DNA from 2 places in the Streptomyces sp. NPDC052682 genome. Region 1 is predicted to be linked to the other one. Evidence: riboswitches for the same ligand, from Rfam matches in the RefSeq annotation. Region 1 holds a riboswitch; the other holds the start of a gene.
What was found. A riboswitch is a leader RNA that binds a small molecule or an ion and turns the genes downstream of it on or off. The one in region 1 is predicted to bind cobalamin.
Positions count from the first base shown of each region.

Region 2: linked by a shared signal. The riboswitch ahead of AB0K80_RS29675 (HoxN/HupN/NixA family nickel/cobalt transporter) and the one ahead of AB0K80_RS25500 (CbtB-domain containing protein) in region 1 are both predicted to bind cobalamin.

Region 1 covers NZ_JBFATS010000017.1:93,077-107,860, reverse strand. The annotation lists gene AB0K80_RS25550 (formylglycine-generating enzyme family protein) at 1-464, opposite strand, end outside; gene AB0K80_RS25545 (hypothetical protein) at 555-1,766, opposite strand; gene AB0K80_RS25540 (dolichyl-phosphate beta-glucosyltransferase) at 1,823-3,124, opposite strand; gene AB0K80_RS25535 (cellulase) at 3,230-3,784, opposite strand; gene AB0K80_RS25530 (SigE family RNA polymerase sigma factor) at 3,796-4,305, opposite strand; gene AB0K80_RS25525 (hypothetical protein) at 4,465-4,815, opposite strand; gene AB0K80_RS25520 (DUF6479 family protein) at 4,906-5,271, opposite strand; gene AB0K80_RS25515 (ChaB family protein) at 5,309-5,713, opposite strand; gene AB0K80_RS25510 (ferredoxin) at 5,838-6,212, shown strand; gene AB0K80_RS25505 (histidine phosphatase family protein) at 6,901-7,479, opposite strand; cobalamin riboswitch at 7,576-7,723, shown strand; gene AB0K80_RS25500 (CbtB-domain containing protein) at 7,760-7,987, shown strand; gene AB0K80_RS25495 (CbtA family protein) at 8,013-8,774, shown strand; gene AB0K80_RS25490 (hypothetical protein) at 8,918-9,238, shown strand; gene AB0K80_RS25485 (ABC transporter permease subunit) at 9,298-11,061, opposite strand; gene AB0K80_RS25480 (ABC transporter substrate-binding protein) at 11,068-12,597, opposite strand; gene AB0K80_RS25475 (oxygenase MpaB family protein) at 12,811-13,758, shown strand; gene AB0K80_RS25470 (tetratricopeptide repeat protein) at 13,740-14,784, shown strand, end outside.
Region 2 covers NZ_JBFATS010000023.1:95,222-110,005, reverse strand. The annotation lists gene AB0K80_RS29720 (glycoside hydrolase family 13 protein) at 80-1,780, opposite strand; gene AB0K80_RS29715 (LAETG motif-containing sortase-dependent surface protein) at 2,095-3,054, shown strand; gene AB0K80_RS29710 (dienelactone hydrolase family protein) at 3,104-3,838, opposite strand; gene AB0K80_RS29705 (DinB family protein) at 4,072-4,587, shown strand; gene AB0K80_RS29700 (alpha/beta hydrolase) at 4,668-5,363, shown strand; gene thrS (threonine--tRNA ligase) at 5,533-6,771, shown strand; gene AB0K80_RS29690 (nucleoside hydrolase) at 6,809-7,798, shown strand; gene AB0K80_RS29685 (signal peptidase I) at 7,829-8,218, opposite strand; gene AB0K80_RS29680 (VOC family protein) at 8,241-8,666, opposite strand; gene AB0K80_RS29675 (HoxN/HupN/NixA family nickel/cobalt transporter) at 8,740-9,828, opposite strand; cobalamin riboswitch at 9,856-10,053, opposite strand; gene AB0K80_RS29670 (hypothetical protein) at 10,254-11,030, shown strand; gene AB0K80_RS29665 (ribosomal protein L7/L12) at 11,041-11,316, opposite strand; gene AB0K80_RS29660 (GAF and ANTAR domain-containing protein) at 11,375-12,142, opposite strand; gene AB0K80_RS29655 (hypothetical protein) at 12,439-12,657, opposite strand; gene AB0K80_RS29650 (TIGR03943 family protein) at 12,692-13,381, opposite strand; gene AB0K80_RS29645 (permease) at 13,378-14,382, opposite strand.

The sequences.
Region 1 (14,784 bases):
AGCATGTCGTACAGCCCCCAGGCGTTGGGCCGTTTGCCGCCCACGGGGTGGATGCGCTCCGCGGAGTTGCCCCGGTACCAGGCGATCTCGTCGAGCGGGCCGTAGCGCGGGCCGGTGCTGCCGGCCCGGCAGGCGTGCTCCCACTCGGCCTCGGTCGGCAGCCGGTACCCGTCGGCGCGGGCGTCCCACTCGGCCGTCCCGGCCTCGGGCCGCAGGTGGTAGGCGGGCGTCAGCCCCGCACGCCGGGACAGGGCGTTGCAGAAGCGGACCGCGTCCCACCACGACACCGACTCGACGGGCAGCAGGTCGCCCTGTACGGTGCCCGGGCGGTGGCCGGTGACCTCGGCGTACCACGCCTGTGTGACCGGGTGGGCCGCCATGTGGCACGGCCCGACCTCGACCGGCCACCTGCGCCCCGTCCGCCGGTCCGACAGCGTCACCGTCCCCGCCGGAACGGCGACCATCTCCTGCCCCGAAAGCCCCGACCCCGTGTCCACGACACGACCCTACCGGCAGAGCGGTCCGTGCTGACGACGGCTCAGATCCACACGCGCCTACGGCACTCCCAGCTCGAACAGCACGTACCCCGCGTACGACCCGGAGGCCAGGGCCGCCGTGCCCAGGACCGCGGCCAGCGACGGCAGGGTCAGGCGGCGCATGCCCACGGCGACGGGGATCAGCAGCGGGAAGAGGGGCAGCAGATAGCGCGAGACGTTGCCGAAGTACTGCTGGGTGCCCATCACCATCAGGTACGACAGGACCGTGTAGACCACCAGCACGGCCGGCGGGCGCAGTTGGAGCAGCACCACGGTCAGCACCGGCACCAGCAGCGCGACACCGACCCCGATGACGTCCTCGTACGCCATCGCGAAGAGGTAGTCGAAGTGGCCCACCGCCACGCCCGACACGACGTCGACGGTGTGCCTGCCCCAGTCGAAGGTGTGGGCCCAGGCGCCGTCCTGGAGCTTGGAGTAGCCGTTCCAGTCGCCCATGCGGTAGCCGACCCAGGCGAGATAACCGCCCAGCCCCAGTGGTGAGATCGCCACCGCCAGCAGCGGCCGGGCGATGCCGTCCTGGCGGCGGTACAGGGCGAGCAGTGCGGCGACGGCCAGGGCGGCGATCAGCGTGGCCGCGGTGGGGCGGCACAGCCCGGCCGTGAAGACCAGGACTCCCGCCGTGAGCCAGCGGCGGGTCATCACGGCGTGGCACGCCCAGGCGGCCAGGGCCGTGTAGACGGACTCGGAGTACACCGCCCATTCCGAGCCCGAGCCCGGCCACACCGCCCACAGCCCGACCGCGATCAGCCCGGCCCGGCGGCCGCCGAGCCGGGCGGTGACGGCGTGGACACCGAGCGCCGCCACGAACGACGCCGCCACCGAGACGGCGAGTCCGGCGCCGAACGGGCCGAGACCGGTGCACTCGGAGACCAGCCGCATCAGCGCCGGGTACAGCGGGAAGAACGCCGCCGAGTTGCCCTGCAGCGTGATCAGCCCGGTCGCGCCGGGAACCGGCTCCAGGGCCGGGTCGTACCCGTGCACCGCTATCTGCTGGTACCACCAGCCGTCCCAGCTGCCCAGCACATCCCAGGAGTGGGCGCCGCCGCCGAAGCGCGGGTTCTTGTCGCGGAAGTCGCCCGCCGAGTCCAGCAGGTGCAGGAAGACGGCGAAACCGACGAGCTTCAGCACGCCGTACGTCGCCAGCACCGGCCCGTGGTGCCGGACGGCGCGCCACAGCCGCTGCCGCGCATCCGGTCCGGGCGGGGACATCTCGCTCGCTGCGCCGCCGGTCGGTCGGGGACCGGCGAGGCGGTCCGGGGCGGTGGTCATGAGGCGGTGCGTCCTGTCGTACGGCGGCGGGTGTGCCGGGCGGGGAACACCCAGGCCCGGAAGAGGAGGAAACGCAGCAGCGTGGCGGCCAGGTTGGCGGCGATCAGCGCCGCCACCTCGATACGGGAGCCGGCCCCGGGCGCGGTGCGGTGCAGGACGGCCAGCGCACCGCTGGTGAGGGCCAGGCCGAACAGGAACGCGGCCAGGCCCTTGAGCTGGTGGCGCAGCACCCCGTTGCGGCCCCGCACCCCGAAGGTCAGCCGCCGGTTGGCGGCCGTGTTGGCCAGGGCGCTGGCCAGCAGGGCGAGCGCGTTGGCGGCCTGCGCCCCGGCCGTCGGCCGCAGCGTGGTGTAGAGCAGCAGGTAGAACAGGGTGCTGGCGACCCCGACGGTGGCGAACCTCAGCAGCTGGGGGACCAGGCCGGGCGGCAGCCGCTGTGCCTCGTCCAGGTCGCCGGGCCGGCGCAGCGCGGCCAGCGGCAGCCGGCCGCAGGCCAGGGCCCGGCCGAGCCGGGCCATGCCGCGCAGGTCGGCCAGGGCCGTGGACAGGATCCGCACCCGGCTGTCCGGGTCGTCCACCCAGTCCACGGGCACTTCGTGGATGCGCAGCCCGGCCCGCTCGGCGATCACCAGCAGCTCGGTGTCGAAGAACCAGGCCTGGTCCTCCACCAGCGGCAGCAGCCGCTCGGCGACGTCCCGCCGTACCGCCTTGAACCCGCACTGCGCGTCGGAGAAGCGCACGGCGAGCGTGCCGCGCAGCAGCCCGTTGTAGCAGCGGGAGATGAACTCGCGTTTCGGGCCGCGCACCACCCGGGAGCCGCGGGCCAGCCGGGTGCCGATCGCGATGTCGGAGTGGCCCGAGATCAGCGGGGCGACCAGCGGCAGCAGGGCCGCCAGGTCGGTGGACAGGTCCACGTCCAGGTAGGCGAGCACCGGCGCGGTCGAGCGCGACCAGGCGGCGTGCAGGGCCCGGCCGCGCCCCTGCTCGGCCAGCCGCAGCCAGCCCGTGCCGGGCAGCTCGGCGGCCAGCCGGGCGGCGATCGCGGGGGTGCGGTCGGTACTGGCGTTGTCCGCGATGGTGATCCGGAACGGATAGGGAAAGGTTTCCGCGAGGTGTGCGTGCAGCCGCCGCACGCACGGCTCCAGGTCGTTCTCCTCGTTGAAGACGGGGACGACCACGTCCAGGACCGGGTCCGGATGGTGCGCGGGCAGCGGTGCGCGGCGCGGCAGCGCCGCCGGGTCCCAGGACGGCTCGACGGTCCGGCGGCCGGTCGGGGCCGACCGCCTCAGGGTTCTCATGGCTGGTTCACAGTCTCTTTCCGGCGCGCGGCATGCCGAGGGCGCCCGTAGTGCTGACAGTGCGGACGAGCCCGCGGCGGCCGTCCGCGCGGGCCGCAGAAGCGGTCACCTGCTCTGTTGCTCCGTGACCTCGCCGGCCGAGGCGGACGGCTCGTGCGACTGCTCGGCGGACGGCGGGACGGTGGTCGGCGTCGCGGAGGGCGGGGGAGTGGGCCGCGCCGTCGCGGTCCGGCTCTCGGTGGGCGTGGCGGACGGCTCGGACGTGGCGGTCGGCTCGCCGGAGCCGCCGGGCGGCGCGCTGCTGCTGCTGGTGGGGGGCGGGGCCGTCGGCACGGCGGTGGACGTGCTCGCGCTCGGCTCGGGGGCCGTGGGCGTGGGCGTGGGCGCGGGCTGCGCGCTGACCGAGGGCGTCGGGCTGGTCATCGGCTGCGGCCGGTGATCGGCGGGCGGCTGGGCCCTGGTCAGCATGCCGGGCAGCACGGCGAGCACGACGCCGAGCCCGGCCGCCGCCACGGCACCGCCGCCCGCCCGCCACAGCAGCCGGGTACGGCGCCGGGCCCGGATGCCCTCGTGCAGCCGCCGCCGGTGCTCGGGTGCGAAGGGGGCGTGCTGCTGGGTGTCGCGCATCAGCCGCGCCAGGTCCCGCTCGAAGTCGTCCATCGCTTCTCCCCTCACCCCACCGGCCGGACGGTCTCGGACAGCAGCTGCCGCAGCCGGGCCACCCCGCGCGAGGCGTGGGACCGGGCGGTGCCCACCGGGCAGCCCAGCGCCTCGGCGACCTGGGACTCGGGCAGGTCCTCGTAGTAGCGCAGCACCACCGCGGCCCGCTGCCGCGGCGACAGCAGCGCCAGGGCGGCCTCCAGCCGGGAGCGCTCGGCCACGGTGGAGGACACGTCGCCCGGCTCGGCGCGGTCGGGCAGCTGCTCCACCGGACGCTCACCCCACCAGCGCCGCCTGGCCGAGCGGGCCGCCATCCGCACCAGCACGCGGCGGACGTACGCCTCCGGAGCCTGCTCGCCGACCTTCGGCCAGGCGAACCACAGCTTGACCAGCGACTCCTGCACCAGGTCCTCGGCGCGCTGGCGGTCGCCACCGGTGAGCAGCCGGGCGACATGGAGCAGCGCCGACCACCGGGCAGCCACGAACTCGTCGAAGCCGTCCGCCCCCCGCAACCGCTCCACCTTCACCGTCCCCCGCGTCCGACCAACCCCGTACACCCCTCAAAAGACGCTGACCCCCGCGCCACGATGCACCTCGAACGTGTGATCCACCTCACCCCCCGCACATGGGTGAGGGCCCACGCCACCGTGGCGTGGGCCCTCACCCATGTGCGGGGGGTCTCAGATGCGGTCCCCCTTCGGCTTGCCGAACTGGTCGGGGGTGCCGTGCGGCGGCGGGCTGAACGGCTCCGGCGAGGTCGCGGGCGACACCGCGGAACCGGCGTGCCCCTCCCGCTGCTCAGGACGGAGCGCGCCCGGGTCGCCGGACGTCGGCTGCGCACCCGCCCGCAACTGCTCCAGCCGGTTCGCCAGCAGCTCGACCACGGGAACACGGTCGCCGTGCGAGCGCTCGTACGCCAGCAGCTCCTCCACCTCGTCCGCGGACAGCGACCGCACACGGCTCTCCAGCCCGCCGATCGGCAGATGGTCGTAGTCGGGCAGCGGCAGGGTGTTGCGTGCGGGATCGGCCATGGTTCTCACTTCCCTGTGTACGGATCCCTGGATGCGGACTCGTCTACGACGCCGGTGTCCCGAGCCGTCGGAAGCGGCTGCTGCGGCGGGTCAGCGCCCGCCCGGCCCCCCGCTGCCGAACGAGCCGCTGCTGCCCTCGTCCCAGCGGGGCCGCTGCTGCGCCGCGCTCGTCCGGTCCCTCGTGGTGCCGTGGCCCTTGAGCTCGTGCGGCGTCAGACGGGTCTCGCTTCTCGGCATCTCCTCGGGTTCCCGGATCTCGTGCGTCTCACGGACCGGGCCCCCGTCCGGCATGCGGGGCTGCTCCTCCGGGCGCGGCGCCGGCGACTCCCGGCGCATGACGCGGATGCCCAGCGCGAACGCGCCCAGCAGCAGCACGACGACCACCGCACCCGCCACGATCAGTCCGACGCCGAGGGCGCCCCGGCCCGCGGCCAGCTCCATCCATGCGGTATTCATGGCTCGCGAGTACCCCCGGTCCTCACCGTGAACCGGCTCACCTCTCCCGCGCCGCCCGGGTGCGCGACCGGTTGGCCTTGCGGATCGCCTCCAGCAGCTCGCCCTTCGACATCCGTGACCGGCCCTGCACACCGAGCCGCTTCGCGAGGTCGTACAGGTGCTCCTTGGAGGCCTGCTCGTCGACGCCCTCGCCGCTGCGGCCGCCCTGCCCGCGGGGCCGGGCCGAGCGGGGATCGGAGGGGCCTTTGCGGCCGCCCTCCTTGCGCTCCCAGTGGTCGCCGACCTTCTCGTACATGTGCTTCAGCGCGCCGAACGCCACGCGGTGCGCGCGCTCGCCCTCGCCGTACTGCTCCACCGCCGAGTCGTGCGCCTTGATCCAGGTGCGCTGGGCGTCCTCGGGGGAACGCTCCAGGGTCGACGGAAGCTCCTCGCGTCCGGGCATGTCCGCCACCTCCGTCCCTCGTGATGTCGCGCTCGCCGAGTGCCCGGCGCCGGGTTCCGGAAAACGGACGGAACCCTTGCGAGCACTGGGTTTGACCGGCTTCGGCCGGGGCTACCCGCGCCGTGTGACTTCTACGACATCCCAGCAGGAGCTGTTCCGGTTCCTGGAGGACCGCTTCGCCTGCGCGCAGGCGTGCACGGAGTGCGCCCGGGCGTGCGCGCTGCGGGCGAGCCTCGTGGATCCCGAAGGGACCGAGAACCAGGAACTCGTACGACGCAAGGGCATCATGTGCGCGGAGGTGTGCGACGCCACCTGCCGTGTGCTGTCCGAACAGAACCAGGTGGACGAGAAGGCCCTGCGCACACAGGTGGAGTGGTGCCGGACGGTGTGCCTGGAAGGCGCGCACGTCTTCGACGCGTACCCGGGAGCGGAGGAATCGGCCGCGGCGTGCCGGGCGTGCGCCCGGGCCTGCACGGACTTCCTGGCGACTCTGGGCTGACCGGCACCGCACGGCGCCCCCGCCTCGCGGGCCGGAGGCCTGAGCGGTGTCCTGCCCGTGCGCCGGTGCGGTGCGGGCGACCCGGCGGTACGTCCGGCGGCCGACGGCGCGGAGGCGTCGGCAACGGCGTGCCGGGTCGCCCGCGCTCGTCGGCCTGGGGCTGACGGGGATCGGCCGGGCAGGCAGGTGCGGCCCGTGGCCCGAGCCCGAGGTGGTACGTGGGTCAGCCGGTACCGCGCCCGGGCAGTGCCTGTGCTCGGGTCCTGGTGCGGTGCCGCGCACGGCGGACCACCTGGGGCGGCGGGCGCCGAGCCGGCCGTGTGGTCCGTGGGGCCGGGCTTGGGTGGGTGCGCGGATCGGCACTCCGTGCGCAGGCGGTCCGGCAGGGCCGGCGGGTGTCGAGTCGGCCGCCCGACCGAGGGGCGGATTGCGCCGAGCCGCCGGTGCCGCCGGTGGCCCGGGGCCTGGGCGGGGCGCGGATCGGCAGGTGCTGGGCGCAGGCGGACCCGGGGTCGGTGGGCGCCGAGCCGGGCGTGCGGTCCGTGGCCGGGCTTGGGTGGGTGAGCGGATCAGCAGGTCCACGCACAGGCGGTCCGGCAGGGGTCGGCGGTCGGTCGCAGAGCAACGAGTCGGCGGTGGAGGCGCCGGGAAGGCTCTGCGGACTTGTGGGCCGCGAAGGGCGGGGACGTCAGGCCGGCGGCGCCCCCAGCGGGCGGCCCAGCCGTACGTTCCAGCGCTCCGACCGGCCGCTGAGTTCCACCACCGTCAGGGGCGGGACGTCCGCGCGCCAGAACGCCGAGTCGGGCGCGCCCAGCAGCCGTACCACCACCGCCCGTACGATCTCCGGCTCGACCACGGCCACGGTCCGGCCCTCGGCCCCGGCGACCGAGGCCAGCCACGCCGCCGCCCGGTCGCACAACGCCCGCACCGACTCGCCGCCGTGCGGCGCCGCATGGGGGTCGGCGAGCCACCGGGCCAGCGCTTCCGGTTCCCGCGCCCCCACCTCCGCCAGGGTCGCCCCGCGCCACCGCCCGGCGTCCAGCCCCGCCAACTCGGGCTCGGCCACGGCGTCGAGCGCGAGCGCGGCGGCCGTCTCCCGGCAGCGCACGGTGGGGGAGGCCCGTATCCGCGCGGCCGGCGGCAGAGAGCCGGCGGCCGCTTCGGCCTGCCGCAGCCCGGCCGCGTCCAGCGGGCACCCGTCGTCGAAACGGGCCTCCCGCACAGCCGCGGTGATCGCGGGTGAGATCAACATCACTCGGCTCGTCATCCGTCCACTCCCGCCCCAACGTCCTTTCTCTGACTGGGCTTTGAGGCCCCCGGCTCCGCAAGGGGCGCTCGCCGCCGCCCATGCGCCCTTGGCCGGATCCGCGCCACGCGGTACGGTCTCGTCGACATTCACGACGGCATGGTGGAAGCCGGTGGGATTCCGGCACGGTCGCGCCACTGTATGCCGGGCACGCACGCCCTGTGCGGCCCGGTGAGTCAGACCCGCTGCCGTCGTTCGTGCACCACCGATTCGGGACGCGAGTATCCCAGGAGGTCCTGCCATGGCGCAGTCCGCCGTCCACCCGGCCCCCACCACCACCCCCGACGCCCTGCCCGCCAAGCTGCCGCTCGGCGCGATCGCTCCCTGGGCGGTCTTCTTCGGCGTCCTGATGCTGGTCCTGCTGTACTTCGTCGGCGCCGAGCAGGGCGCCACCTCCCTGCTGGCCGGGGAGGACGTGCACGAGTGGGTGCACGACGCACGCCACCTGCTCGGCTTCCCCTGCCACTGACGGCGGGGAAGGAAGCCACCAGCCCATGAACTCCGCAACGGTGCGCACCCTGCTGGTGCGCGGCATGCTCGCGGGTCTGGCCGCGGGCCTGCTCGCCCTCGTCGTCGCCTACTTCCTCGGCGAGCCGCGCGTCGACGCGGCGATCGCCTTCGAGGAGGCGCACGCCCACGAACACGGGGGAGAGGAGATCGTCAGCCGTACGCTGCAGTCCACCGCCGGCCTGTCCACCGGCGTCCTCGTCTACGGCGTCGCCTTCGGCGGCATCGCCGCCCTGGCGTACTGCGTCGCGCTCGGCCGGATCGGCCGCTTCGGGCCGCGCGCGAGCGCGCTGCTGCTCGCGGCGGCCGGCCTGGTCGCCGTGTACGTCGTGCCGTTCCTGAAGTACCCCGCCAACCCGCCGGCCGTCGGCGACCCCGACACCCTCGACCAGCGCACCGCCCTGTACTTCCTGATGGTGGTGCTGAGCGTGCTGCTGGCCGTGGGCACGGTGATCCTCGGCAGGCGCCTCGCGCCGCGCCTGGGCAACTGGAACGCGACGCTGGCCGCCGGGGCGTTCTTCGTCCTCGCCGTCGTCCTCGCCTACGCCTTCCTGCCGTCCTACGACAACGTCCCCAAGGGGTTCCCCGCCACGCTGCTGTGGCAGTTCCGCCTCGCGGCGCTGGCCGTCCAGGCGACCCTGTGGACCGCCTTCGGCCTGCTCTTCGGCGCACTGGCGGAACGCGCGCTCACCCCCAGGACCACCGCCCACCGGCCCGCTCCGACACCGGCGGCTTCCGTGCCGCACTGATCCCCCACCCATCTCCTCGCGCCACAGGGCCCCGGGCATGCCCGGGGCCCTGTGCGTAATGCCGTTGAGGTGCCGGAAGTTCCGCCCCTAAGGTCACCGGCATGTCCCTACGTCTTCGTATGCGTCAAGCCCTGCCGGAAGCCATGCGGGCCCGTGACAGGGCCGCGGTGAGTGCGCTGCGCGCGACCCTGGCCGCGCTGGACAACGCGGAGGCGGTGCCCGTGGACGCGGACGCGCTGCGCGGGGTGGCGATCGAGGCGGCTCCGGCCGGCGCCGGGGCCACCGAGGCGGCGCGGCGTGAGCTGAGCGAGCCCGCGGTGGTCGAGGTCGTGCGGGCCGAGGCCGCCGAACGGCTCGAGGAGGCAGCGCGGTTGACGGCACCCGCGCATGCCGGCCGCGCCGCGCGCCTGCGCGCGGAGGCCGCCGTGCTGCTGCGGTTCCTCGACGGTCCCGGCACCGCGTAGCACACCGCACCGCCGCGAACGGCGCGGCCAACCGTCCCGCGCGGGCGGCCGCCGGCCGCTCACCGCCCCTTGCGCCGCCCCAGCGCGCTCCCCGCCACGGCCGGCACGGACAGCAGGACGAGCGCGGCGGCCGGGCCCAGCACGGTCCAGGGGGCGAGTTCGGCGTACGGCTGGTTCTCGGACAGCAGCCGTCCCCACTCGGGAGCCGGCGGCTGCTCGCCCAGGCCCAGGAAGCCGAGGGACGCCAGGACCAGGACGGCGGTGGGCAGACGCAGCAGGGCGTTGCGGACCACGGCCGGGACGATCGCGGGCAGCAGGTGGCGGCGCAGCACGTGCAGCCGCCCGGCGCCCAGCGCCACGGCCGCGGCGATGTGGCCGCTCGCGCGCTCCTGCTCCAGCAGCGCGGCGGTCTGGGCGGCGTACGGGGTCCAGCCGACCATGCAGACCGCGGCCGCCGCGCCCCACACCGACGGTCCCGTCACCCCGGCCACGAGCAGGCCCGCGAGGACGGCCGGCAGGGTCGCCAGCACCTCGGTCAGGCCGGCGCTCGCCCGCGGTGCCATGCCCAGCAGCAGGCCGGTGACCACGCTGACCACCGTCACCACCAGCGCCACGACCGCGGTGCGCAGCGCCCCGTGGCCCAGCCGGGCGAGCAGGTCACGGCCCAGCGCGTCCGTGCCCAAGGGGTGCTCCGGGGAGGGCGGCAGCAGGCGTGCGGCGGTGTCGACCTGGAGCGGGTCGCGCAGCAGCCCGGCCATGACGAGGGCCAGCAGGGCCAGGGCACAGGCCAGGACGATCCAGCGCAGTGCGCGCGGGGGCGTCAGCGGCGGGCGGTGCAGGGTCGGCAGGGCCCCGTCCCGCAGCGGCCGGCCGAGGAGGGCGCGGCGCGCCACGCCGAGCAGGCCGCCCGCGCCCGCGCCGAGCAGCACGAGCGCCAGCGTCGCGGTCTGCAGCACCGGGAGGTCCTGCGCGACGGCGGAGTCCAGGGCGAGTTGGCCGAGCCCCGGGATGTTGAAGATCTTCTCCACCGCGACCGCCCCGCCGACCAGCGCCACCACGGTGGGCAGCAGCTGCGGCAGGACACCCGGCACGGTGCGGCGCAGCGCGTCCCGGGCGATATGGCGGGGCGGCAGGCCGGCGGCGTACGCGGTGCGCGCCCACGGCTCGTGGAACGCGGCCGGCAGCGCCTGGTCGAGCAGCCCGCCGATCATGGCGCCCGACGGGATGCCGAGGGCGAGGGAGGGCAGCACCATCCACCGCGGCCCCTCCCAGCCGCTGGACGGGAACCAGCCCCACCACACCCCGCACACCGTGGCCAGGACCGAGGCGAGCAGGAACTTCGGCAGCGCGGCGAGCACGGCGGCCGCGGTGCCGGCCCGGTCCCGTCTCAGCCGCCGTCGCGCCCCCAGGACGACGGTGCGCGCACAGAGCGCGGCGGCCACCCCGACGGTCACCACGAGCGCGCCCAGCATCAGCGTCAGGGACACCGACAGGGCGGTGGCCACCTGCGGCAGGACCGGCTCGCCCGACACCCACGATGCGCCCGCGTCGCCGCGGAGCAGTCCGCCCGCCCAGTGCGCGAGATGCGCGAGCGGCCCCTGGTCCAGGCCGAACTGCTCGCGTACGGCGGCCAGTTCCGCCGGCGTCGGGTTCTGGTCGGCGGAGCGGGCCCGCAGCACGGTGCGCGCCGGGTCGGTGCCGGACAGCCACGGCAGCAGGGCGACCGCGGCCAGCAGCCCGGCCCCGGCGGCGACCCGGCCGGCCGCCGCCGCCCTCCAGCGGTACGGGCGGGCGGCGGCGAGGGCGGCGTGAGTGGCGCTCATCCAGGGCTACTTCAGGTGCGTGCCGGCATCGACCAGGGAGCGCTCACGCGGGTCGAGGACCACACCCTCGACATCGGTGGCGATGCCCTGCACGACCTTCTCGTGGACGAGGGGGACGATCGCGTCGGTGCGCAGGATCGCCGCCTCGGCCTTCATGATCTTCTCGTGCCGCTGCTCGGGGCGGGACTCCCCGGCGGCGGCGCGGATCGCCTTGTCGACCGCGGGGTCCTTCAGGCCGGCGATGTTGTAGACGCCGTCGCTCGTGAAGTCGCTGGCCAGATAGTCGACCGCGTCGCCGGTGTCCAGGAGGGTGACCCGGGAGAAGACCAGGGCGTCGTACTTGCCGGCGAGGAGGTCGGCCTCCATCTGCGTGTACTCGCGCACGTCCTGCCGCACCGTGAACCCGGCCTTCTGGAGCTGCTGCTGCAGGACGGTGGCGGCCTCCGGCAGCTCGGCGCGGTTGGTGTACGTGGCCAGGCGCAGCGTCCTGCCCTTGGTCTCGGACCTGACCTGCGCCGGGCTGGCGGCCTTCGCGCGGCCGGTCACCTTCACGCGCAGGTCGGCGGCCCAGGGCACGGCGGGGCCGAACAGCCCCTGCGCGGGGTCGGCGTAGCCGCCGAAGACGGAGTCGACGAGGGCGGAGCCGTGCACGGCCTCCCGGGCGGCGGCGCGCAGCGCCGGGTCGGCGAACAGGCCGCCGCGGGTGTTGAGGATCAGGCTGTCGGTGCGCACCGAGGGCACCTCGTGCATGGTGCCCTTGGGCAGCAGCTTGGCCTGGGCGGTGGGGATCCACTCGGCGATGTCGACGTCGCCGCTGCGCAGGGCGTTGGCGCGGGCGGTGCCGTCGGCGATCCAGGTCACGTCGATGCCCGGCGCCTTTGCCTTGCCGCCCCAGTAGCCGTCGAACCGGTCGAGGGTGGCCTTCGACTTCCCGCTCAGCTTGGTGATCTCGAACGGGCCCGTGCCGGTGCCGACCGGGCTGACCGTGCCGTCCTTCGCGTACGCCTTCGCCGACAGGACGGCGAGCGCGGGGCTGGCGAGCCGCAGCGGCAGCACCGGGTCGGGCCTCTTGGTGGTGAGGGTGACGGTGTCGGCGTCCGCCGCCTTCGCGGTGAGGGTCACGTCGCTGAGGACGCGGGGCTTGGGCGTGGCCCGGCCCGCGTGGTCGAGGGCGTTGACGACGGACCGGGCGGTGACCTCGGTGCCGTCCTGGAACCTCGCCTTGCGCAGGTCGAAGGTCCAGGTGGTGGCGTTGTCCCGCTTCCAGGACTTCGCCAGCGCGGGGGCGGCGGCGCCGTTCTTGTCCAGGGCGGTCAGGCCCTCGGCGACGGACAGCTTGCTCAGCACGGTGGCGTCGTTGCTGTACGGGGACAGGGCCTGCACCGGCGGCACAGCCAGCGCGACGCGCAGCCGCCCGCCCGACCCCGCACCGGCGCCCGTGTCCGAGCCGCTCCCGTTGTCGCCGGGGGCGAAGCAGCCGGCCAGCACCGGCGTGAGGACGAGGGCCGCGAGGAGACCCCGTGAAGTGGTGCGCATGTCAAGTCCTGTCGTACGGATGTGTCGCCTGGGCCTCCAGCGCCCTCAGGGGCAGACCGGAGATCGTCAGCATATAAGGGCAGCCTTACCGAACTTCCCCCGGGTAGGTGAACGCTCAACAAGCGGATGGGGCGGGAACGGCCGGGTGGGACGAGACAGTCGACCAGTCGCCCCCGCTGTGCCATCGTGTCGGTCGGGGCGGAGGTGACACGCATGACCGGTACACCCACGGCCGGTGCCGACCCAGGGCTGTTCGGGCCCACGTCGGTGACCTGGCAGCTGCACAGCGACCCGATGATGTGGATCGCCGGCATCCGCGCGCTGTACCTCCAGGCCCTGCACCCGCGCACGGTCCGCGGCGTCCTGCAGAACTCCGACTTCCGGCGCGACGCCTGGGGCCGGCTGATGCGCACCGCGAACTTCGTCGGCACGATCACGTACGGCACCACCGACGCCGCCGAGACGGCGGGCGCCCGGGTCCGGAAGATCCACCGCACGCTGACCGCCACCGACCCGGACACGGGGGAGCGGTACCGCGTGGACGAGCCCGCCCTGCTGCTGTGGGTGCACTGCGCCGAGATCGACTCCTACCTCGACGTGCTGCGCCGCTCCGGGTTCCGGCTCACCGACGCCGAGGCCGACCGCTACATCGCCGAACAGCGGCACAGCGCCCGCCTGGTCGGCCTCGACCCCGGCGCCGTACCGGCGAGCCGCGCCGGCCTGGCCGCCTACTTTGACACGGTGCGCCCCGAACTCGCCGCGGGACCCGAGGCACGCGAGGTGGACGACTTCCTGCTCCACCCTCCGGCGCACCCGCTCCTGGTCCCGGTGCGCGAGATCGCCTGGCGGCAGGTGGCACAACTGGCGTACGCCGCCCTGCCGCCGTACGCCCACGAGCTGTACGGCAGGCGGGCCCCCGCACCCGCCCTCGCCACCGCACGGCTGCGGCTCACCGGCCTCATACTGCGCCGCGTTCCCGCGGACCTGCGCTGGCAACTGCCGCCCAAACACATCCTGCGCGCCGTGGCGAGACTCGGCCCCGACGCGCGTCCGGCGCCGTACAAACTGGGACGACAGGCCGCCATACTGGACGGCCCAGGGGAGGGGCGGGCGCACGGCAACGGGGGGAGCGAGCGCGCGAAATGGGGGACAGCAGGCTGATCCACGGCCGGTACCGGCTGCTCGACCTGATCGGGCGCGGCGGCATGGGGGAGGTGTGGCGGGCCCGGGACGAGTCGCTGGGCCGGCACGTCGCCGTCAAGTGCCTCAAGCCGCTCGGCCCGCAGCACGACCAGTCCCTCACCCGGGTGGTGCGGGAGCGGTTCCGGCGCGAGGCCCGGGTGGCCGCGGCCCTCCAGCACCGCGGGATCACCGTGGTGCACGACTTCGGGGAGTCCGACGGCGTTCTGTACCTGGTCATGGAGCTGCTGGCGGGGCGCGACCTCAGCCGGCTGCTGGAGGACAACAAGGGGCACCCGCTGCCCGTCGCGGACGTCGTCGACATCGCGGACCAGGTCGCCGCCGCCCTCGCCTACTGCCACGACCAGGGCATCGTCCACCGGGACCTGAAGCCGGCCAACATCGTGCGGCTCGCCGACGGCACCGTGAAGATCTGCGACTTCGGCATCGCCCGCCTCGGCCACGACATCGGCTTCACCGCCCGGCTGACCGGCACGGGCATCGCGATGGGCACGCCGCACTACATGTCGCCGGAGCAGATCAGCGGCGACGGGGTCGATCCGCGCAGCGACCTGTACTCCTTCGGGTGCGTGCTGTACGAGATCGCCACGGGGGTACCGCCGTTCGACCTCGGCGACGCGTGGGCGATCCTCGTCGGCCACCGCGACACCCCGCCCCGGCCGCCGCGCGAGCACCGCGCCGATCTGCCCGGGTACCTGGAGCGGATCATCCTGGACCTGCTGGCCAAGGACCCCGGCCGGCGCCCGGGCGACGCACGCGCCTTGGCCCGCCGGCTCCACGCCCACCGTGCCGCCCCGGCGTACTGGCCGCCCGCGCCGGTGCCCCGTCCGCCTGCCGGCGGAGCGGTGCCCGGGCGCGCCTCCGGAGCGGTGGTGTCCTGGCCCGAGCCAGGGGTGTACGAGGCCGGCGAAGAGGCTCCGGCCGCGGGGCCGGAGATGGAAGCGGTCGTGTCCTGGCCCGGCCCGGGTTCCGACGGCCCGCCCGAGG
Region 2 (14,784 bases), on a different contig from region 1:
GCGACCAGCCACGACGGCGCCGCAGCCGCACACACCACCTGCGCGCCCCCACAGCCCCCCCGCCCCACCGGCGGAGCCATCAGCGGGTCAGCCACACCGTCGTGTCCGGCCCGAGCCGTCCGTCCTCCAGGGGCGCGCTGGCGAGCAGCACCTCGCCGGCCGGCAGGGGCACCGTCGTACCGGAGAGGTTGGCCACGCACCGCCAGGTGTCGGTGCGGTCGAACTGCAGGACGCCGTCCGGGGCGTCCTGCGCCCACACCAGGTCCTCCCCGTCGAGCAGCTTGCGGCGCAGCTTGAGCGCCGCACGGTACAGCTCCAGGGTCGAGCCCTCGACCCCGTCCTGCGCCTCGACCGCGTACGCGGCGAACCCCGGCGGCTGCGGCAGCCACGCCCCGCCCGGCCCGAAGCCGTACGACGGTCCGCTCCTCGTCCACGGCAGCGGCACCCGGCAGCCGTCCCGGCCCTTGCGGACGTGCCCGGTCTGCTCCCAGATCGGGTCCTGCAGCACCTCGGTGGGCAGGTCGGCGACCTCGGGCAGCCCGAGCTCCTCGCCCTGGTAGACGTACGCCGAACCGGGCAGCGCCAGCATCAGCAGCGTCGCCGCCCGGGCCCGGCGCAGCCCGGCGGCCTGGTCGACGGCCGGGGCGCGGCCGCCGGACAGCAGCCAGGCGTCCAGGTCGGTGTCCGGCGGCAGCATCAGCCGGGAGGCGTGCCGGATCACGTCGTGGTTGGACAGCACCCAGGTCGCTGAGGCGCCGGCCGCGCGGGCGGTGGCCAGCGAGTCGGTGATGACCTGCCGCAGGGCCGGGGCGTCCCAGGGGGTCTGGAGGTACTCGAAGTTGAAGGCCTGCCCCAGCTCGTCCGGGCGGGCGTACAGCGCGCGCCGGGCGCCGGGCACCCAGGCCTCGGCGACCGCCATGCGGGGCGGGCGGTAGGAGTCGAGGATCTTGCGCCAGTCGCGGTAGATCTCGTGCACCTCGTCCCGGTCGTAGAAGGGGTGCGTGCCCGGTTCGAAGTCCGCCAGCGCCTCCTCGCGGCTCAGCCCGGGCGCCCCGAGGTCGCGCAGCGGCTCGCCGAGGTCCTTGGCGAGGGCGTGCGCGACATCGACCCGGAACCCGTCGACCCCCCGGTCCGACCAGAACCGCAGGGTCCTGCGGAAGTCGGCGCGCACTTCGGGGTTCTGCCAGTTGAGGTCGGGCTGCTCGGGCGCGAACAGGTGCAGGTACCACTGCCCGTCGGGCACCCGCTGCCAGGCGCTGCCACCGAAGACGGACTGCCAGTCGGTGGGCGGCAGCTGCCCGTGCTCGCCGCGCCCGTCCCGGAAGACGTACCGGTCGCGGGCCGCCGAGCCCGGCCCGGCGCGCAGCGCCTCCTGGAACCACACGTGCTGGTGGGAGGTGTGGTTGGGCACGATGTCCACGATCACCTTCAGCCCGAGCCGGTGCGCCTCGGCGACCAGCGCGTCGAAGTCGTCGAGCGTGCCGAGCCGGGGGTCGACGCCGCGCGGGTCGGCGACGTCGTATCCGCCGTCGGCGAGTTCGGACGGGTAGAAGGGGCTCAGCCACAGGGCGTCGACGCCGAGCGCGGCCAGATGGGTCAGGCGGCGGGTGATGCCGCGCAGGTCACCGAGTCCGTCGCCGTCGGCGTCGGCGAAGCTGCGGGGGTAGACCTGGTAGACGACGGCCTGCCGCCACCAGTTCGGGTCCCTGGAGGAGAGGTCGGGCGCGGGGGTGGTCGCGGGGTGGGGCGTGGAGTCGGGCGTGGAGGTGCGGACGGTCACGCGGTCTCCTCTGCGGTGGTGCGAGCTGCGGTACGGGTACCAGCAGGAAATCTGTCCACTACGCCGGAAAAGCGAACACCCGGGTGTACCGGAGCGGATCGTTCCTTGTGTGGCGGAAGTGTGGCGGACGGGCAACTTCCCTTGCGTTCGCGCAGGTTGACAGCGTGCTGCGGCGCAGCCACCATGGGGCGCACTGAGGATCATGTGACCGATGAGCCCAGTGTTTCTCAGACCAACCACCCCCGGGACGGCCGGCCGCCGCGCGCTGCCCTGCTGCCCTCCCCGGGTTCCGGCACACCCAAGATGGGATCCGCATGTCCATAGCGAGACGTGTCACCACGCGCCGCCTGCTGGGGACGGGCGCCGCGACGCTCGCCCTCTGCGCCGCCTCCTTCGCCTCCGCCTCGGGCGCCTTCGCCTCGGGTGCCTTCCTCACCGGCACGCCCGGCGGTGACGGCTGGGGTTCCGGCGGCAGCTACCAGCCCGGGACGGGCGCAGGGACGGAGACCCAGACCGACCGCTGCCAGTTCTCCCTCGACGGCGTCAACTTCTTCGACTCCGTCAAGGTCGACGACCAGAACCTCAAGCCCACCGAGGACGGCAAGGTCCACATCAAGGTCCGCACGGCCGGGGACGCGACCACGTGCACGGCCTCCCTGGCCTCCTACCTCGCCCACGGCGCCACCTTCGCCACCTCCGGCGAGCAGGTGTTCGTCGACTTCGACACGGTGACGGTCAAGCCGGGCCAGACCGAGTCCCTCGACATCGCCGTACCCGACAAGGGCTGCTTCGGGCAGATCGACCTGTACCGGGGCGCGGTGAAGTTCGACGGCAAGCTGGACGCGAAGGACGGCTTCGAGCACGGTGAGCTGCCCAAGGGCCCGGACCGCCCGGTCATCAAGGAGAAGCTGATCGCGGCCTGGAACGGCGGTACGAAGGACTGCACGACGGCCACGCCGCCGTCGTCCCAGCCGCCGTCCACCCCGCCGGCCTCCCAGCCGCCCGCGCCCTCGACCCCGGCCGGGGAGACCACCCCGCCGGCCTCCGAGACGCCCGTCGAGCCGTCGGAAACCGCGTCGACCGACGCGCCCACCCCGTCCGCCTCCGAGTCCACCACCGCCCCGGCCCCCGCGCCGAACGGCGGCGGCGACAACCTCGCCGAGACCGGCGCCAACGGCGCGACGGGCCCGATCGCCGTCGGCGCGGCGGCGCTGCTGGCGGGCGGCGCGGCGCTCGTCGTGGTGACCCGCAGGAAGCGCGCGACGCGTTCCTGACCGTTGCGTGGAAGCCCGGGGCCGGCGACCGCCCCGGGCTTCCCGCTTTTCAGCTGCCGGCCAGGGTGCGGTCGAGGAGGGGGATCAGGCGGTCCCAGTGGCGCCGCAGTCCGGCGGGGTCGAAGGCGTCGGTGTCGGACATGGTGAACCCGTGGACGGTGCCGGGGTAGATCTCGGAGGTGTGGTTGAGCCCCGCGGCGTCCAGGGCCTGGTTGAGCTCGCCCAGCGCCTGGGGTGTCAGGTCGCTCTCGGCGTGGCCGAAGTGGACCTCGGCGGTGATCTCGGCGAAGGCGGACGGCCCGGCCGCGCCCACGGGGGCGTGGAAAGCGGCGAGGGCGGCCACCTGGCCGGGGTGGGCCGCGGCGGTGCGCACGGCCAGGAGGCCGCCGATGCAGTAACCGGTCACCGCGACCGGTCCGGCGGCGACCTCCGGCCGGGTGGTGAGGAACGTGAGGTAGGCGTCGGCGTCCCGCAGCACGCGTGCGTCGGTGTGCGCTTCGAGCAACGGCATCAACCGGGCCACGAGCGCGGTCCGGGCCTCTTCGCCTATGTGCTCGGGGAGGTCGACCAGCGGTGCGGGACCGTGCCGGTAGAAGACGTTGGGGACGAGGACGTAGTACCCGTGCCCGGCCAGTTCGCGGGCCATCTCCCGCAGCACGGGCCGGATACCGAAGCCGTCCGCGTACATCAGCACCCCTGGGTGCCGCTCACCACCGTCGGGGAAGGCGGCGAAAGCGTCGGCCAGGCCGTCCGCGGTGGGAATCGTCAGCGTCGTGGTGGCCATGAATTCTCCTGTCGTGGTCGAAGCGGGGAGCCTGTGGTCGACACGACGGAGGCGGCGCACGCGCGGCAGCGCGGGCCCCTCGGCAGCCTGAACCCCCGTCCGGCGGATCGCGTCGGCCCGGTGTGCCCGACAGGCGGACGAGGCAGTGCTCGACGGGATCCCGCTCATTCTTGATCAAGATACCGGTCATTAATCCCTGGACCGCCTCCGCGATCTGCGGAAGACTCCCCGCGATGACGCGACGAACCGATACGCCTCCCGCCCGGGACGAGCGCACGCAGCTGATGACCTTCCTCGACTACGCCCGTGACACGGCGCGTGCCAAGTGCGAGGGCGTGTCCGCGGAGGACGCCCGCAGGGCCCCGCTGGAGACTTCACCCCTGATGACCCTGTGCGGGCTGATCAGCCATCTGCGGTGGGTCGAGCACCACTGGATCCAGGTGATGTTCCTGGGCGAGGAACCGGCGGGTCCGCTCACGCGGGCGACTGACGACGACCCCGACCCCGAGATGCGGACGGCGGTCGACATCCCGTTGCCCCGGCTTCTCGCCGAGTACGAGGAGCAGAGCGAGCATTACCGTCGCCTGCTGGCCGGCCACGACCTGGACGCCCAGGCCAAGCGCCCCCTCCGCGACGGCCGCCACGTGGACCTGCGCTGGATCATCCTCCACCTCATCGAGGAGACCTCCCGGCACAACGGCCACCTCGACATCGTCCGCGAGCTCGTCGACGGCCGGACCGGCGTCTAGCGCTGCGACCGGAGCCCGGTGTCAGAGCCTCCCGGTAGCGTGCCGGCGACCACATCCGACTCCTGACCGGGGGAACCACCGTGGACATCGTGCTCATCGCCGGCCTGTGGCTCGACGGATCCGCATGGGACGAGGTCGTGCCCGAACTCGCCGCCCTCGGCCACCGTCCGGTGCCGCTCACCCTCCCGGGACAGGGCGACGGCGCCGCCTCCGCGACACTGGACGACCAGCTGGCAGCGGTCGTGGCAGCGGTTGACGCGGCGCCCGGAAAGCCCCTGGTCGTAGGGCACTCCGCGGCAGCGACCCTGGCCTGGCTGGCCGCCGACGCACGACCGGAGAAGGTGGCCGAGGTCGCTCTGATCGGCGGTTTCCCCGCCGCCGGCGGGCAGGCCTACGCCGCTCACTTCGCGATCGAGGGCGGCGTCATGCCCTTCCCGGGCTGGGATCCCTTCGAGGGCGCGGACACCGCCGACCTGGACCAGCAGGCCCGGGACCGGTTCGCGTCCGCCGCCGTTCCCGTCCCCGAGGCGGTCGCCAGGGGAGTCGTGCGCCTGACCGACGAGCGCCGCTTCGACGTCCCGGTCGTGGTCGTCTGCCCCGAGTTCACCCCTGCCCAGGCCGAGGAGTGGATCGCCGCGGGTGAGAGTCCTGAACTCGCCCGCGCCGCCCACCTCGCGTACGTGGACCTGGACTCGGGCCACTGGCCGATGCTCACCCGCCCCCGCGAACTCGCCCGCGTCCTGGCGAAGTCCGCCACCTCCTGCGAGGAACGGTGAAATCCCGTTGGCCCGGCCCCCCACCCGTTGCTACGGTCCCCCCATGCAGCGCGCCCCCCGTTCGTCCCGTACGACGACGCCGGACCCCGTCCCGGCGCGCTGACAGCTGACTGACGTCCGAAGCCCCGGGGCGAGTGCCCCGGGGCTTCGGCGCGTGGTGCTCGCCTCCGTGACCTTTGCGAGGGAGACCGCCATGCACGACCACCGCCGCCTCGGCCGTGAACTCGGCCTGTTCGACACCGACCCGCTGATGGGGGCCGGGCTGCCGTACTGGCTGCCCGACGGGGCAGTCGTACGGCACACCCTGGAGGAGTACGTACGGGAGGCGGAGCGCGCGGCCGGGTACCGGCACGTGTACTCGCCCGTGCTCGGCAAACGCGAGCTGTACGAGATCTCCGGCCACTGGGAGCACTACAGCGACGACATGTTCCCGCCGATGCGGCTCGGCGCCGAGCAGGTGCTGCTGCGGCCCAGTCTGTGCCCCCACCACGCTCTGATCTACCGTTCCCGCTCCCGCAGTTACCGCGAACTGCCGTACCGGATGGCGGAGTTGGGCGGCATGTACCGTTCCGAGCTGTCGGGTGTGCTGGGCGGGCTGACCCGTGTGCGGGCCATCCAGCTCAACGACGCGCACATCTTCTGCACCCTGGACCAGGCCGTCGACGAGGCCCGGGCCGCGCTCGCCCTGATCGCCCGGGCCTACGAGGACCTCGGGATCCGGGCCGCCCGGTACCGGCTCTCCCTGCCCGGGGCCTCGGGCAAGTACGTCGCCGGCCCCGCGCTGTGGGAGCGGGCCACCGCGATGCTGCGGGAGGTGCTGTCCGGTGTGGCGTACGAGGCCGCCGAGGGCGAGGCCGCCTTCTACGGCCCGAAGATCGACGTGCAGATCGCGGACGCCGCCGGACGCGAGTCCACCCTGTCCACCGTGCAGATCGACCTCCACCAGCCCGAACGCTTCGACCTGCACTACATCGGACCCGACGGCGCCCGGCACCGCCCCGTCATGGTGCACCGCAGCATCATCGGCAGCGTCGAGCGCGCGGTCGCCCACCTGATCGAGCAGCACGGCGGCGCCTTCCCGGCGTGGCTCGCGCCGGTGCAGCTGGTCGTGCTGCCGGTCGGGGAGGCGCAGGCGGACTTGGCGTACGACGTCGTACGGCAGGCGCGGGAGCTCGGTCTGCGGGCCGAGGTCGCCGGGCCCGAGGGCGGCAGCCTGGCCGCGCGGATCCGGCAGGCTCGGCTCGTGCCGTACCAGGCGGTGCTCGGGGAGCGGGAGGCCGAGGGAGGGCTGGTGGCCGTACGGCTGCGGGACGGGCGGCGGCCCGGCGCGATGCCGGTGGCCGAACTGCTGCGGAGGGCCGGGCAGCAGGTGGCCGCCCGCGGGAGCCGGCTGTGGGAGGACGCGTAAGGTCGCTCGCACCGCCCGCCGTGGAAGGAGCCCTGCCGTGCCGACCGACACCGACCGCATCCCGGTGATCATCGACTGCGACACCGGCGTGGACGACGCCCTGGCCCTGCTGTTCGCGGTACGGCACCCGGGGCTGGACCTGCGCGCGGTGACCTGCGTGGCGGGGAACACGGACGTGGACGGGGTCGTGCGCAACACGCTGACCGTGCTGGAGCGGGCCGGCGCCCCGGACATCCCGGTCGCCCGGGGCGCCGAGCGGCCGCTGATCGAGGCGCCGCGCTCCGCCCGGCACGTGCACGGGCACGACGGCATGGGCGACCTGGGCCTGCCCGCCCCCGCCCGCACCCCCGCCGACGTGGACGCGGTGACCCTGCTGCGCCGCGAGATCCTGGCGAGCCCCCGCCCGGTCACCCTGATCCCCACCGCGCCGCTGACCAACATCGCGCTGCTGCTGCGCACCCACCCGGAGGTCACCCGCACCATCGAGCGGATCGTGTTCATGGGCGGCGCGGCGGCCACGGGCAACGCCACGCCGGTCGCGGAGTTCAACGTCTGGCACGACCCGGAGGCCGCCGCCGTCCTGCTCACCGCCGGGGTGCCGATCACCATGTACGGGCTGGACGTGTTCTCCCGGGTCGTCGTCCCGGCGGCGGACGTACGGCGGCTGCGCGCGAGCCCCGAGCCCGGCACGCGGCTGGCCGGCGACCTGCTCGCGCACCGCCCGGCCCACCCGGGCAGCCGCCCCGGCGACCCGGACGAGACCGCCGGCGGCCTCGGCGACGCGGGCGCGGTGTGCGCGGTCGCCGACCCGGAGGGCCTGACCACCCGCCGCCTGCCGGTGGAGGTGTCCCTCGCCCCGGGCCCGACCCGCGGCATGACGATCGTCGACCGCCGCCCCCGCCCCGGCGAGTCGGAGCTCCACGACGGCACCCGTGAACAGACCCTGGTGGACGTCGGATTGGACGTGGACGTGGAGCGCTACGTCAAGCTGTACCTGGCCACCGTCGAGGAGACGGGCGCCGGGTGATCCGCTCCGGCGGTGGTGACCGCCGCTCGATCAGCTCTGCACTGGCCCCTCGTCCTTCGCTGTCACGGCGTAGCCGGGCACGGACGGCCACCGGACGGTGAGCACCACCGAATCCTCCTCCGCGAACCATGAGTGATCGACTCCGCGCCCCCACACCACGTAATCACCCTGCTGTTCCAGAAGAACGCTGCGACCGGGGAGTTCGACGCGGAAGCGGCCGCTGACGAGGACCAGGAGAGCTGTGCGTTCCTCACCCCTCACCCACTGCGGTCGTTCATCGCCACGGGGGTGCACACCCCATTTGATCTCCACAGCCTCGCTGTGGCGCGGATCGCCGATGTCCTTGAAGTGCCCGAGGAGCCATCCCCGGTCCAGTGCCGCGTCCTTGCCCGCGTTGCCCACGTACACGCTGTCGTTCACGTGGCCGGACGCTAGCAGCGCCTCAGTCCGGCCGCGACTCCTCGCCGAGCTCGGTGAAGAGGGTCAGCTGGAGGGCGGCGGGGGCCCGCAGGCGGGAGTTGAGGGAGTTCCAGGGAGTGCGGGTCGGCTCCGCGAGCACCTCGGCTCCGGCGGCGGCCAGTCGCGCGGTGGCGGTGGGGGAGTCGTCCACCTGGAAGGCGACCCGGATCGGTCCGGCCACGCGCCGCCCGACCTCCACCTCGTCGATGAACGCGGCGTGGTTCGGGTCGGTGAGCTCCAGGGTGGCCCGGCCGGCCTCCAGGATGGTGACCCGTCCGTCCGGGGAGCTGAACGCGCCCCGTTCGGGCAGGCCCAGGACATCGCGGTAGAAGTGCAGGGCGGCGTCGTAGTCGGCCGCCGTGACCACCAGGCGCAGTTCGCGGACGGCGGGCTGCTGCTGCTCGGGCATGTCGGCTCCCCTCGTCAGGCCGGGCACCACCGTCAACCCGGGGCCCGGCCGGGCGATTCCCGCCGCCGCCCCGCTACGGCGTCTCCGCCGCCCGTACGGCCCAGCGCTCCTCCACCCGCGCCAGCTTCCAGTACGCCACCGCCGCCGCCCACACCACCACGAACAGGGCGACGATGACGTACCCCACGTGGTCCAGGTCCAGGCCCGCGATCCAGCCGGTGACCGAGTCGTGCAGGTCGAGCTTGTCGTGCAGGACGCCGACCAGCTCGATGGTGCCGATGAAGAAGGCGACGGCGATGGACAGGCCGGTGATGGTGAGGTTGTAGAAGACCTTGCGCACGGGGTTGGAGAACGCCCACTGGTAGGCGAAGTTCATGAACGTGCCGTCGAGGGTGTCGAACAGGCTCATGCCGGCGGCGAAGAGCAGCGGCAGGCACAGGATCGCGTACCAGGGCAGCCCGGCCGCCGCGCCCGAGCCGGCCATCACCAGCAGGGTGACCTCGGTGGCGGTGTCGAAGCCGAGGCCGAAGAGGAAGCCGAGCGGGAACATCTGCCCCGGGCGGGAGATGGACCTGGTCAGCCGGCCCAGGATGCGGTTCATGAAGCCGCGCGCGTCCAGGTGCGCCTCCAGCTCCCGCTCGTCGTACGCGCCCGCCCGCATGGCCCGGAACACCTTGAGGATGCCCACCAGGGCGACCAGGTTCAGGGCGGCGATGAGGTAGAGGAACGAGCCGGAGACGGTCGTGCCGAGCACACCGAGGACCTGGTGGGTGCGGGAGTCCTCGTCCATCACCCGGCCGGCGAGCTGCGTGCCGCCCGCGATCAGCAGGGCCAGGACGACCACCACGCTGGAGTGGCCGAGCGCGAACCAGAAACCCACCGACACCGGGCGTTTGCCGTCCGCCATCAGCTTGCGGGTGGTGTTGTCGATCGCGGCGATGTGGTCCGCGTCGAAGGCGTGCCGCATGCCGAGGGTGTACGCGGTGATGCCCAGCCCGATGCCGAACGCCTTGTCGCCGACCTCGTAGTGGCCGGGCACGACCAGCAGGAACAGCACCCCGAACGCGACGACGTGCAGGGCGGCGACAGCCGCCATCAGTCCGGCCGTCTTGACGGTGTCCTCCCGGCGCCAGCGGAAGGGGGCAGGGGTGGGCAGGCTCATCCGGTCACGCTCCAGCACCTCGTGGATCACTTCGTGAGATGCCGTGGCCGGTCTCCTGGCTTACGGGTGCGCGCGCCCGGCCCGCCTTCCCGGCCTGGCGGCCAGTGGCTGTCCCTGCGGGACGTGGGTCGGGAACTCCCCGATCACAGTGGCGAGGGCCGCTCCGGACTGGGCCCCTGAGGGCACGTCACCGGCTTCCCGAACACCACGGCCCGGCAACCGTAGGCCGTCGCCGGGGCCGCTGCATAGCCGCCCGGTCCGGAAAGGTCCAAGATCACACCCCGGAGCGGTCCGGGCCGCCCTCACCCGGACGGCCCGCCGCGGTGGAAAGCCGCCGCGTCAGGTGGTGCCTTAGGAACACGCACCGATCTTGGAACGCGCTGATCCCGGACGGCTCCGTCCGGCTCCGCAGGGAGGCACCCCCGATGACCCACCCCCCGGCCGCCGCCCGTGTCCTCCTCGCCGCCGGGCTGTCGGCGTCCGCCCTGGTGAGCGCCGCCTGTTCCGTCCAGGCGCCGCCGGCGTCCCGGCCGGAGCACCGGGCCTCGCCCGCGTCCAGCCCGGCCGGGCCCTCCGCCGAGCGGTCCGCCGCCCTCACCGCCGAGCAGGTGCGGGCCGCGCTGCTCACGGAGGCCGACCTGGGCGAGGCGTGGGTGCCGACGCGGGGGGCGGCGACCTGGCGGGACGGGCTGCTGAAGGCCAGTACGGAGGACACCGAGTGCCAGCGCCTGCTCGACGTCCTGTACACCGAGGACCTGTTCGGCACCCCCACCGGTCCGCGCGCCACCTCCGCGCTCGACGACTCCGGCACCGAGGCCCAGCTGCGCTACCAGGTCGCCGCACACCGCCCGGCGGACGTGGACCGCACGCTGGACTGGCTGAGGTCGCTGCCCGGAAGGTGCGGGGAGTTCATGGCGGCGACCACCCGGGGCGGAGTGGCGTACGTCCAGGTCTCCGACCTGCCGCTGCCGGAGGCCGGGGACGCGCGGCAGGCCCTGCGGGTGGTGCTCGGCGGGCAGACGGCGGACGGGGAGTCGGCGTACCTGACCGTCGACGTGGCCGCCGTCCGGGTCGGCGATGAGGCGATCACCCTCACCCACGGCGGCTTCGGCGACCTCGCGGCGGAGGTCGCGCAGACGGCCGTCCGGCTCGGGGCCGAGCGCCTGACTCAGATCGGGGAGCAGGGGCGGGCCGACGTGTGAGCCGGGCGGGTCAGCCGAGGCGGTCGACGGCTTCCTTCGCCTCCGCCAGGCCGACGCCCGTCGCCTCCCGGTAGACCTTGATCGCCTGGATGCGTCTGCCGTCCCGTACGAGCGCCTCGACCTCGTCCCGCCACGGCTCGTCCTCGCGCAGCCCCAGGTGGTCGAGGATCCGGTCGAGCTTGCGCTCGACGCGGACGGCACGCCGCTCGGCCTGCGCGATCCGGCTCTGCAGGGTGACCAGAGCCAGCAGGAGGACGAGCGCGAAGAGCACAGTGGTGATGTCCATGACCGGGAGCCTACGAAGGTCACCACGCCCGGTGCACGGCGGCGCACGGCTGCGCGGATCACGGGTCCCGTTCGAACCGCCTGCGGCGGGCGACCACGTCGCGTGCCACGTCGAGGGCGGTGCGGCCCCGGGCGAAGGCGTCGCCGCGCAGGCGGGCGATCGCCTCGTCGGCACCCACGCCGAGCTGCGCCATGATCATGCCGATGGCCTGGAAGAGCTCGTCGTGGTCGGCGGCCAGGCCGCTCAGCCAGGGTTCCCCGCCCAGCGTCTCGTGGTCCTCCCCGTGCGGCAGCGCCATCAGGGCCACCGTCATCGCCCCGGCCACGAGCCGGGCGACGTACAGCTGCCGGTCGGTCAGCACGCCGGGGGTGTCGCGGTAGAGGTCGAGGGTGCCCAGGCACACCGTGTCGTTGCCGAGCGGCATCACGTACACCGCCCTGACCCCGGCGGCCGTCGCCTGCTGGGCGAAGACCGGCCAGCGCAGCGGGTCCTGACCCGTCGTCAGGTCGCAGGCCTGCACCGGCGCGCCGGTCTCCAGCGCGAGCCGGCACGGCCCGTCGCCGAGCGTGGCCTGGATCTGCGCCAGCCGCGCGGCCCGGTCACTGCTGGCGCTCAGCTGGACGGGCATGCCGTCGCTGCGCAGCGACACGCTGGCGCCGGTCACCGGCAGCAGCTCCACCGCCACCGCGCACAGCCGACCCGGGATCTCCCCCGGCGCGGCGCCGCGCACGCCCTCGGCGATCATGTCGGCGGCTCGCGCCCGGTCGATGTCCTTGGGGTGTGGGCCGGGGGCGCCACTGGGGTCGTCCCTGGGCCGCACGGTCACCGCCTCCTTCGAGCACCGCGCCTTTCACCATCGACGGACTCCCGGGGCGGGCCCTCGACAGGGTGGTCCGGCCTGCGCCGCCCGCCCGGAAACGAGCCCCGACTACCCGTGGCCCGCAGGGCGAAACCCGTGCGCAGAGGGCCTTCACGGGGTATCCGCGACCGGCCGCTCAACGCCCCTCGTACGGATTGGCCGGCGCCCTCACCCGCCGCACCCGCGCGGCATCGACGACCGGCGACCACGCCACGTCCCAACCGGGCGCGCCCTCGCGGTGCACCGTGCCGCCGACCGACCGGTCAGCGCCCTTCGTACGGATTGGCGGGCGCCCTCACCCGCCGCACCTCCGCCGCGTCGACGACCGGCGGCCACGCCTCGTCCGAACCGGGCGCGCCCTCGCGGCGCACCGTGCCGCCGACCGACCGGTCAGCGCCCTCGTACGGATTGGCCGGCGCCCTCACCCGCCGCACCTCCGCCGCATCGACGACCGGCGACCACGCCACGTCCCAACCGGGCACGCCCTCGCGGCGCACCGTGCCGCCGACCGACCGGTCAGCGCCCCTCGTACGGGTTGGCGGGCGCCCTCACCCGCCGCACCTCCGCCGCGTCGACGACCGGCGGCCACGCCTCGTCCGAACCGGGCGCGCCCTCGGGGTGCCAGGTGCCGGTGACGGTGACCCAGGTGTCGGCGGGCGGGCCGGCCGCGCCCCGGACCTCGGCCTTGACGGTGGTGGCGTCGGCGGCGCAGCAGGAGACGAGGAGGCGGGTGACGTACCAGGTGCCGTCGCCGTCGCGGGTGACGAACCCGGTCAGGCGGACCGTACGGCCCTGAAGCGAGCGCCTGCTGTCGTAGAACGCCCGGGCGGTGAACTCGTTCAGGGACATCTCCAGCACGTCACCGGCCGGCAGGGCGGGGAAGGTGACGACGCCCTGGGACGACCGCTGGGCCGACTCGCGCTCGGCGCTGTAGGAGCCGAGGGCGGGCGGCGGGAACAGCAGCAGGGCGAGGGCGGGGAGGGTGAGCAGCCAGGCGGCCCGGGGACCGTGGGAATGGGCCTGCCGCTGCCCGCGCGCCAGGGCCGCCACCGCCGCCGCCAGCAGGATCAGCAGCGCCCCGGACACGAGGAGGAAGGGCCGCAGACCGGGGCGTACGTACCGCAGGTACAGGTCGCTGAAGAGCGACACCCGCCAGATCGCCGCCCCGGTCAGGGCGAGCAGGACGGCCGGTCCGTACCGCCTCACAGCAGCCACCACCCCACCAGGACGCTGCTCCCGACCGCCACCAGCCAGGTCGCCGCCGAGAACCGTACGGCGAAGGCCCGGCCGAAGGTGCCCGCCTGCAGGGCGATCAGCTTCAGGTCCACCATCGGGCCGACCACCAGGAACGCCAGCCGGGCGGTGGGCGAGAAGCCGCTGAGGGAGGCCGCCACGAACGCGTCGGCCTCACTGCACACGCACAGCACGACAGCCAGGACGGCGAGCAGCAGCACCGACAGCCAGGCCGATCCGGTGAACACGTCCAGCACCGACCTCGGTACGACGATGTTGAAGGTCGCCGCGGCCGCCGCGCCCACCACCAGGAAGCCGCCGGCGTGCAGGAAGTCGTGCTGGAGGCCGGAGACGAAGGCCCGGGGACCGCTCGCCGCCTGCCGGGCGGACCGCCGCGGCATCCGCAGCCACTCCTCCCGCCCGAACCGGGCCCACAGCCACCCCATGATCACCGCCGCCGCGAGGGAGGCGGCGAGCCGGGCGAGCACCATGCGGGGCTGCCCCGGGAAGGCGATCGAGGTCGCCACCAGCACCACCGGGTTGATCGCGGGCGCCGACAGCAGGAACGCCAGGGCCGCCGCCGGGGCGACACCCCGCTGGATCAGGCTGCCCGCGACCGGCACGGAGGCGCACTCGCAGCCGGGCAGGACGGCCCCGGCCGCGCCCGCGACCGGCACGGCCAGCGCCGGGCTGCGGGGCAGCAGGCGGGTGAAGACCCGCTCGGGCACGAACGCGCCGATCGCGGCCGACACCACCGTGCCCAGCAGCAGGAACGGCACGCCCTGCACGGTGATCGCGGTGAAGACCGTCCACCAGGCGGCGACGGGCGGGGTGTACAGGTCGAGGGCGAGCATCGGCCCGAGCAGGGCGGCGACGGTGACGACGACGGCGAGCGCGGCACCGCCCAGGGCCACCTGGACGAGCCCGCGCAGGCCGAGCCGCAGCCCGTCGGCCACCGTTCGTTGGTTCTCCACAAGCCCCGCCCTGGTCGTGCACAAGTGCCTGCAGGTTACCCGGACCGGCTGTGCGACGGTCCGTCGTCCGTGGCCGGGGGTAACTACTCGGCCAGGGTCAGCCCACCCGCCGTTGCCAGTCCCGCCGCGCGCACGGCTGCCTGGGGTGCGAGCAACTCGCGTGCGTCACGCCTCGACGACCAGCTCCCGCTGCGGGTCATACGTCACAAGTCCCCGACCCTCGCCATGGCGATGAGAGCCCCGGCGACCTCGCTTTTCCGGGACCAGGCAATGTTGATCAATACGCACTCTCCGTTGGAATACACGGAAGAAGTCCAGGGGGATTGTTTGGCCTCCTCCATCGCGGACTCTCCACGAGACAGGAGCCCCGCGAGCCTACGGCCCGGCGGGGCTCCCGCTATA